2 linked regions of the Arenibacter algicola genome follow. The protein of the gene in region 2 interacts with the protein of the main gene of each other region in a pairwise test. Links are inferred from orthologs where the notes say so. Each region holds a gene or a part of one and is shown on either strand. Other genes may lie near its edges.

Region 1 (5,037 bases), on a different replicon or contig from region 2:
CACACCATGCTGCCCAAAAATCCACTACTACTGGTTTATCACTTTTTAAAACTACCTCATCAAAAGTAGCATCTGTTATTTCTAATGCCATGTTTCGTTATTTTTAAATATTATACAAATTTAGACAATTATTTTGCCTTTTCCTTACTAAGATTATATTCGTTTTGACTATGGCTAAATTGATAAAACCTATTCTTTTTAATCACATTGCACTTGCGTGGAATTTTGACCATAATATTAGTTTAAAACCTTTAGTTCAACTTGTAATGTACGTCTTTTTCATTGAGCTGAAGAAGCAATTCACTTGATATTTGGATTTTTTGTTTTCTACAGGTCATGTTTACCTTTATCTGCTCCTCCATCTCATACACCACAAAACTAAGTGGATGATCGCCCTTATGCGATACCAACGTATCCTTAAGGTCCAATATGCTTTCCTCCTTCAATTGTGATATATCCAACTTAATGGTGAGTTTTTTGGCAAAGGTTTCCATAACGTCCTGCAGCATCATAATCATATTAAACTGCATCCTGGGATCTCCTTTTTTTCCGGTATCTCGGTTCATCCAACCTTCACGTACAAACACCTTGACATATGCAAAAGAATTGATCATCAGGAAATGACGATATTTTAAATACTCCTCCCCGAACATTCTAAATTCAAAGGTATCCGTATAATCTTCCATGGTAAACATGGCCCATCCCTTGCCATTTTTGGAAACCCGGTGCTGCACATCGGTAATTACCCCGGCAAAGGAGACCTCTCTATTTACTATAGCCTCCAAATCATTTAAATTGGAAAGGCTCGCATTGCAGAAGGCCTTAATCTCTGCATTAAAATCGTCCAAGGGGTGACCGGAAATATAGATTCCCACTACTTCTTTTTCCCTTCTCAATTTTCCCATGGTGCCCCATTCCTCACAGGGCGGGACCACAGGTTCCGGAATCTGAACATCACTGGCTTCACCAAACAGACTAACTTGTGATGAATTTTCATTCTCTTGAAATTTGGCCCCATACTTCATGGCTTTTTCCAAAAAGGTAATTCCGTCCCCCTCATCATAAAAATACTGCGCCCTATGAGTATCCCCAAATGAATCGAAGCCTCCGGCAACCGCCAGGTTCTCAAAGGCCTTTTTATTGGCCGCCCTTAGATCTATTCGTTTGGCCAGATCAAAAACAGATTTATAAGGTCCGTCTTTCTTTCTGTTCTCAACTATGGTTTCCACCGCACCCCGGCCAACACCTTTTACGGCCCCCATGCCAAAACGGACCGCACCGGCATCGTTTACGGCAAACTTATAGTAGGATTCGTTTACATCTGGCCCCAATACCTGTAATCCCATACGCTTACACTCTTCCATAAAGAAGGTAACCTGCTTTATGTCGTTCATGTTATTGGAAAGTACCGCGGCCATATATTCCGCAGGGTAATGCGCTTTGCAATAGGCGGTCTGGTAGGCAATCCATGCGTAACAGGTAGAGTGCGACTTGTTAAAGGCGTAGGCCGCAAATGCTTCCCAATCTTTCCAGATTTTCTCCAGCTTGTCTACGGCATGTCCTTTCTCCGAAGCCTGCTTTATAAATTGCGGCTTCATCTTATCCAGGACATACTTCTGCTTTTTCCCCATCGCCTTACGCAAAACATCGGCCTCACCCTTGGTGAAATCGGCCAACTTCTGCGAGAGGAGCATTACCTGCTCCTGGTAGACTGTAATGCCGTATGTTTCTGCCAAATACTCCTCGCAGGCATCCAGGTCATATATAATTTCCTCGGTACCATGCTTACGGGCTATGAAACTGGGAATGTATTCCATTGGACCGGGACGGTACAAGGCGTTCATGGCAATAAGATCCGCAAAAACGGTAGGTTTTAAAGCCCTCATGTGTTTTTGCATCCCGGGGGATTCATACTGGAACACCCCAACGGTTTCCCCACGCTGGAAAAGCTCGTATGTCTTTTCATCATCCAAGGGAAAATTCTCCGGATCCAATTCTATACCGTGTTTGGCCTTTACTATTTTAACGGTATCCTTGATCAAGGTCAAAGTTTTTAACCCCAAGAAATCCATTTTTAGCAAGCCTGCACTTTCTACCACAGAGTTATCGAACTGGGTACAATACATATCGGAGTCCTTCGCCAAGGCAACAGGAACGAACTTGGTAATGTCATCAGGGGTAATAATTACCCCGCAGGCATGTATACCGGTGTTACGCACCGATCCTTCCAATATATAAGCCTGGTTAAGGGTTTCCGACTCCAGGCCTTCACCTTCGGAAATAGCCAGCAACTCGTTGATCTTGATCAGTTCCTCGCTATTGAATTTTTCTTTTAAGGTTTTTTCATCGACCCCAATAATCTTTTTCAACTTGGACATATTGGGAATCAGCTTGGCCATACGGTCCGCATCCCCCAACGGCAGATCCAAGGCACGTGCCGTATCCCTGATAGATGACTTTGCCGCCATGGTACCATAGGTAATGATCTGGGCCACCTGATTGGAACCGTATTTATCTATTACATAGTCCATTACCCTTCCACGGCCTTCATCATCAAAGTCAATATCGATATCGGGCATGGACACACGATCTGGATTTAGGAATCTCTCAAAAAGCAGATCGTACTTAATAGGGTCCAAATTGGTTATCCATAAACAATAGGCAACTGCGGAACCTGCTGCGGATCCCCGACCGGGACCAACGGACACATCCATATTACGTGCGGCCCTAATAAAATCCTCTACGATCAGGAAATAACCAGGATATCCGGTCTTCTCAATTACCTTAAGCTCAAAATCGAGTCGCTCATCAATTTCAGGGGTAATTTCACCATATCTCTTTTTAGCCCCTTCATAGGTGATATGTCGGAGATATTTATTCTCCCCACGTTTTCCACCATCCAATTTATCCTCTTCGAACCTAAATTCTTCCGGAATATCAAAAGCAGGCAATAAGACATCGCGGGCAAGGGTAAATGTTTCTACCTTATCTATTACTTCCTGAATGTTGGTAATGGCTTCAGGAATATCCTTGAACAGGTCCTTCATTTCATCAGAGGACTTAAAGTAATATTCCTTATTGGGCAGGCCATATCGGTAACCCCGGCCACGACCTATAGGAGTGGCCTGTTTTTCACCATCTTTTACACAAAGCAAAATATCATGTGCATGCGCATTCTCCTTTTCCAGATAATAGGTGTTGTTGGTGGCAACCAATTTTACATTGTGCTTTTGGGCAAACTGGATCAAGACCTGATTTACACGATCTTCATCCTCCTGACCGTGACGCATAATTTCCATATACAGGTCATCCCCAAAAGTGTCCTTCCACCAAAGTAAGGCTTCCTCCGCCTGGTTCTCCCCAACATTTAAAACTTTACTGGGCACTTCCCCGTAAAGGTTTCCGGTAAGTACAATGATATCCTCTTTGTACTGTTCTATCACCTTTTTATCTATACGCGGAACATAATACTTCCCATCCACAAAGGCAATGGACGACATTTTTGCCAAATTTAAATATCCATTTTTGTTTTTGGCAAGCATTACTATTTGATACCCATTATCCTTCTGGGATTTATTGGTGTGATCCTCGCAAACTTGAAATTCGCACCCTATAATCGGTGTAATCTCCACCTCTGGTTCCGGAAGTTCCTGTAGTGGCTCCTGCCCCTCTTCCAAGGTTCCGTTTACAGTGGCTTCATAGCGCTTTAAATTTTCTTCGTTTCTGGCAACAACCCCCTTATTATGGTTAATGACCCCATTAACAAAATGAAAGGCCCCCATCATATTCGCGTGGTCCGTCATGGCCACCGCCGGCATTTTAGCTTTTGCTGTGGCAGAGATCAGCGCGGGAATACTAATGGTAGATTGTAGAATGGAAAACTGTGTATGATTATGGAGATGGGCAAAGTTTGCCGTTTCCAAAGTGGCCAAATTTTCCTTTATTTCCTCCTTGGAAATTCCACCAGAATCTTTCTCCCATAAGGCATCGGCTATTTTTTTTGATGCCTTTTTTAGGTTGATGTGCTTTAAACCTATTAATTGTATTTCTTGCGGATTGGCCTCGGAGAAATTTTTAAAATAATCGGGCTTCACATCCAATTGCTCGGCCGTATATTCATTTCTACGCACCAGTTCAAGAAAGCAACGGGTAGTAGCCTCCACATCGGCTGTAGCATTGTGCGCTTCTCCAAAAGGTTCACCGAACAAGTATTGATGCAGTTCCGTTAAGGTCGGTAATTTAAACTTACCGCCACGTCCACCAGGAATCTGACATAATTGAGCTGTATGCTCGGTACAGGTATCCAACACCGGCAATTCCTGTAAGGAATTTTCAACCTGGTACCTGTGGAACTCGGCACCCATAATGTTTAGATCGAATCCCACATTCTGGCCTACAACAAACTTGGTTTTGGAAAGTGCCGCGTTGAATTTTTCCAATACCTCCCCGATCGGAACCCCTTGTTGCTGTGCCAACTCCGTAGAAATCCCATGAATCTGTTCCGCATCGTAGGGAATATTAAAACCATCCGGCTGCACCAAATAGTCCTGGCTTTCCACCAAATTGCCCATAGCATCGTGCAACTGCCAGGCAATTTGTATACAGCGCGGCCAATTGTCGGTGTCCGTATAAGGGGCATCCCAACGTTTGGGTAATCCAGTGGTTTCCGTATCAAAAATAAGGTACATAGAGCGGGTTTATGTGATGGGATTGGAAGTGGTAAAAATAAGGAAATAGCACTTAAAGGGAAAGGGCATTTATTAGGAGTTATCAACGTTGCCAAAAGCAAAGAACCAGATGTTTCCATCTGGTTCCAATATACTATTTATAAAATATTAGGTCCTACGCTATTCGCTCATGGATATTGGCCACAGTCAATGAAGATTTAATGGCATCCCTATGTCTTTTCAACATACTCTCCGTGGATGGCGGAAGTACAACTCCCTTATCATATAAAATCTCATTATATTCCTCAAGACTTGCCTTTTCCCCACGCTCTACTTCTTCCAGCAGTTGTTCTTGTTCATTGGAGGCCAT
Region 2 (2,944 bases):
TTTAACATTTTGGAAAACATATATATCGATCAAAATAACTATTTTTATGCGCAGACAACAATTACTGTATATTTCACAACAATTTTTTAAATGTTGCGTTAATCTGAATTATATTGCATTTAATAACAGAAGTTAAACCCCAAATTTAACAACTACTAAACCTTAATTACTATGGAAGCCCAAATTAACCACCCCCGCGCTCAAAAAGAAATTCAAGTTTATCGAAATGACTTTTTCACGGGCATTGTAAGATTGACAAAAAAATTATTTATGCTATAGCATAAATCAAAAGTTTACAAAGGGAGCACTACTATAAAGTAGTGCTCCCTTTTTTGTTTTCAATCTAGTTGAAAATCGTAATTTTAAGAAGGAAAGTAAAGCATGAAACTACATTTGAGGCTGTGTACCATTAACGATTTGGGAGTTTTGGCCAATATGGGCAAAAGGACCTTTATAGATGCTTTTGAAAAGGACAATAAGCCGGAGGATTTTAAGGAATACCTTGATTCTGCTTTTGGCGAGGAAAGGCTTTTAAAGGAACTTCAGGATATTAATTCATCCTATTATTTTATTTATAAGGATTCCAGTTTGGTGGGATACATAAAGCTGAATGAAAATGAAGCCCAATCCGATATTAAGGACATCAATTCCATAGAGTTGGAGCGTATCTATGTATTGAGCGAATTTCAGGGCCAGGGAATTGGGGAGTGGATACTGGGGCAGGTAATATCCATGGCCAAAGCTAAAAATAGGTCTTATGTGTGGCTTGGTGTTTGGGAACACAATCCCAAGGCCATTAAATTTTATCAAAGATTGGGGTTCTATAAGTTTGGGAGCCATCCTTATTTTATAGGTAATGATGAGCAAACGGATTGGCTATTGCGGCTGGATATTTAAACGAGGTTTTTCACAAAATTATTTTATTTAAAGCTTGCTGAGAATTTCGGTGGCCTTTTCCAGAGTTTCGTTGGTTTTGGCGAAACAGAATCTTATTAAGCGATTGTCGATCCCTTTAGTGTTAAACCCGGAAATGGGAATGCTGGCTATTCTGTGTTCCGTTACCAGGCGTTCGGCAAAGACTTCGTCCGGTTCTTGGGTAATATCACTATAATCCACTAATTGAAAATAAGTACCTTGGGAAGGTTTTATTTTGAACCTTGAGGTAGATAATCCTTGAAGAAATAAATCCCGCTTTTCTTGATAAAATTGGTTTAAACCCAAATAGTGTTGAGGGTTTTTTAAATATGTGGCCAGAGCTTTTTGAACGGCATGGTCCGCGCTAAACACGTTGAATTGATGGGTTTTTCGGAATTCGAGCATCAGTTCGGCCGGACCCGCACAATATCCCATTTTCCAGCCGGTAATATGAAAGGTTTTTCCAAAGGAACCGCATACAAAGGTGCGGGAGGCAAGGCCATTATATTTTGAAGCACTTTCATGCTCGTGGCCGTCAAAAGTGATATGCTCGTATACTTCATCACTTATAACAATTATATCGGTATTTTCGAGACTCCTTTGCAATTCAAGCATATCCTCTTTGGAGATAATGGTACCACTGGGATTGTGTGGTGTGTTTATAATGACCATTTTGGTCCTAGGTGTAATTTTGGAGCGGAAAACCTCCCAATCTATCTTAAAATCGGTATTGTTTAGTTGAACAAAAACGGGAACTCCCCCGTTTACTTCAATGGCAGGTTCATAACAGTCGTATGCCGGTTTAATTACTATTACCTCGTCATTACTGCCAATAAAGGCCGTAATGATGGTAAAAATGGCCTGTGTGGCTCCGATGGTTACGGTTATTTCACTTTCCGGATGATAGTGCCTGCCATATAATTGTTCAATTTTTTCTGAGATCATTTCTCGCAGTTCCATTACCCCTGCCATAGGTGCGTATTGATTGTACCCTTGTTTCATGGCCAGTGTAACCAAATCTATCAAGGAAGGATCGGGCTCAAAATTGGGGAAACCTTGGGAAAGATTTATGGCACTGTGTTTCTGTGCCAATTGCCCCATTGTGGTAAAAATCGTAGTTTTTACTTTGGGAAGCTTGGAGGATATTTTGTGTTTATACTTGGGCATTGAAGAGCGTTTAAGATTTTTATAAGTAGGTTAGGAATGCTGTGATTGTAAATGGACAATTACCTTGTTTAGACATTGTTCCAGTTCTTTTTTGATTTCCCTCTCCCAAAATCTAAAAACGGTATAGCCCAATTGTTGTAGCTCGTGGTTTACTTCCTTATCCCGTTGAATATTACGTTCAATTTTTGGAATCCAGAACTCTTTGTTGGTTTTAATTTTTTGTTTCCTTTCCTCCCAATTATAACCGTGCCAATATTCCCCATCAATGAAAATAACGGTTTTATACTTTTTTAGGACTATATCCGGTTTCCCGATCAAATTCTTATAGTCTATCCTGTATCTATAACCCTCCGCCCATAATGCCCTTCTAAATTTCAATTCGGGGATGGTGTTCTTTCCTTTGATCTTTCCCATCATCTTGGAGCGTTGCGGCGTGGTATAGAAACCGGACTCTTCATTAAAACGTGGAACTATTATCCGTTCTTCCTTATATTCTTTTGGCATACTTAAAGATACTGGATTTTTAAGATCTAGGCATAGAAAAACCCCATTCCTGAAAAGGGATGGGGTCTGTTTCTGTATCTAATAAATTATATTTTAATCCGTATTATCGTACTAGCCTTTTATACTGGCACTGAAATACTCCCTGTTCATACGGGCAATGTTTTCCAAGGAAATTCCTTTTGGACATTCTACCTCACATGCACCGGTATTGGTACAGTTTCCAAATCCTTCCAAATCCATTTGGGCAACCATATTTTTAACTCGGTCTGTTGCTTCTACCTGTCCTTGTGGAAGTAAGGCGTATTGGGATACTTTGGCCCCTACAAACAACATGGCTGAAGAGTTTTTACAACTTGCT

Evidence for each region.
Region 1: the proteins of U735_RS0123745 (region 2) and dnaE interact in binary tests that used the Escherichia coli proteins (3 or more experiments, as listed by UniProt). The link is inferred for Arenibacter algicola from one-to-one orthologs.

Annotation. Positions count from the first base shown.
Region 1 is NZ_JPOO01000001.1:339,191-344,227, reverse strand. The notes cover bases 52-5,016. They hold dnaE (DNA polymerase III subunit alpha), read right to left. Parts: upstream 4,689-5,016; coding sequence 252-4,688; downstream 52-251. Other genes in these bases: U735_RS0101435 (ferritin-like domain-containing protein), read right to left, coding at 4,843-5,016; trxA (thioredoxin), read right to left, coding at 52-91. Outside these bases: more of trxA, read right to left, coding at 1-51; more of U735_RS0101435, read right to left, coding at 5,017-5,037. UniProt on the Escherichia coli protein: DNA polymerase III is a complex, multichain enzyme responsible for most of the replicative synthesis in bacteria. This DNA polymerase also exhibits 3' to 5' exonuclease activity. The alpha chain is the DNA polymerase catalytic subunit.
Region 2 is NZ_JPOO01000003.1:3,062,438-3,065,381, forward strand. Bases 4-2,875 are described here. They hold U735_RS0123745 (methionine aminotransferase), read right to left. Parts: upstream 2,083-2,875; coding sequence 925-2,082; downstream 4-924. Other genes in these bases: U735_RS0123740 (GNAT family N-acetyltransferase), read left to right, coding at 382-897; U735_RS0123750 (very short patch repair endonuclease), read right to left, coding at 2,113-2,586; U735_RS0123755 (succinate dehydrogenase/fumarate reductase iron-sulfur subunit), read right to left, coding at 2,698-2,875. In the rest of the region: more of U735_RS0123755, read right to left, coding at 2,876-2,944. UniProt on the Escherichia coli protein: Shows aminotransferase activity with methionine and histidine as substrates, and to a lesser extent also with phenylalanine.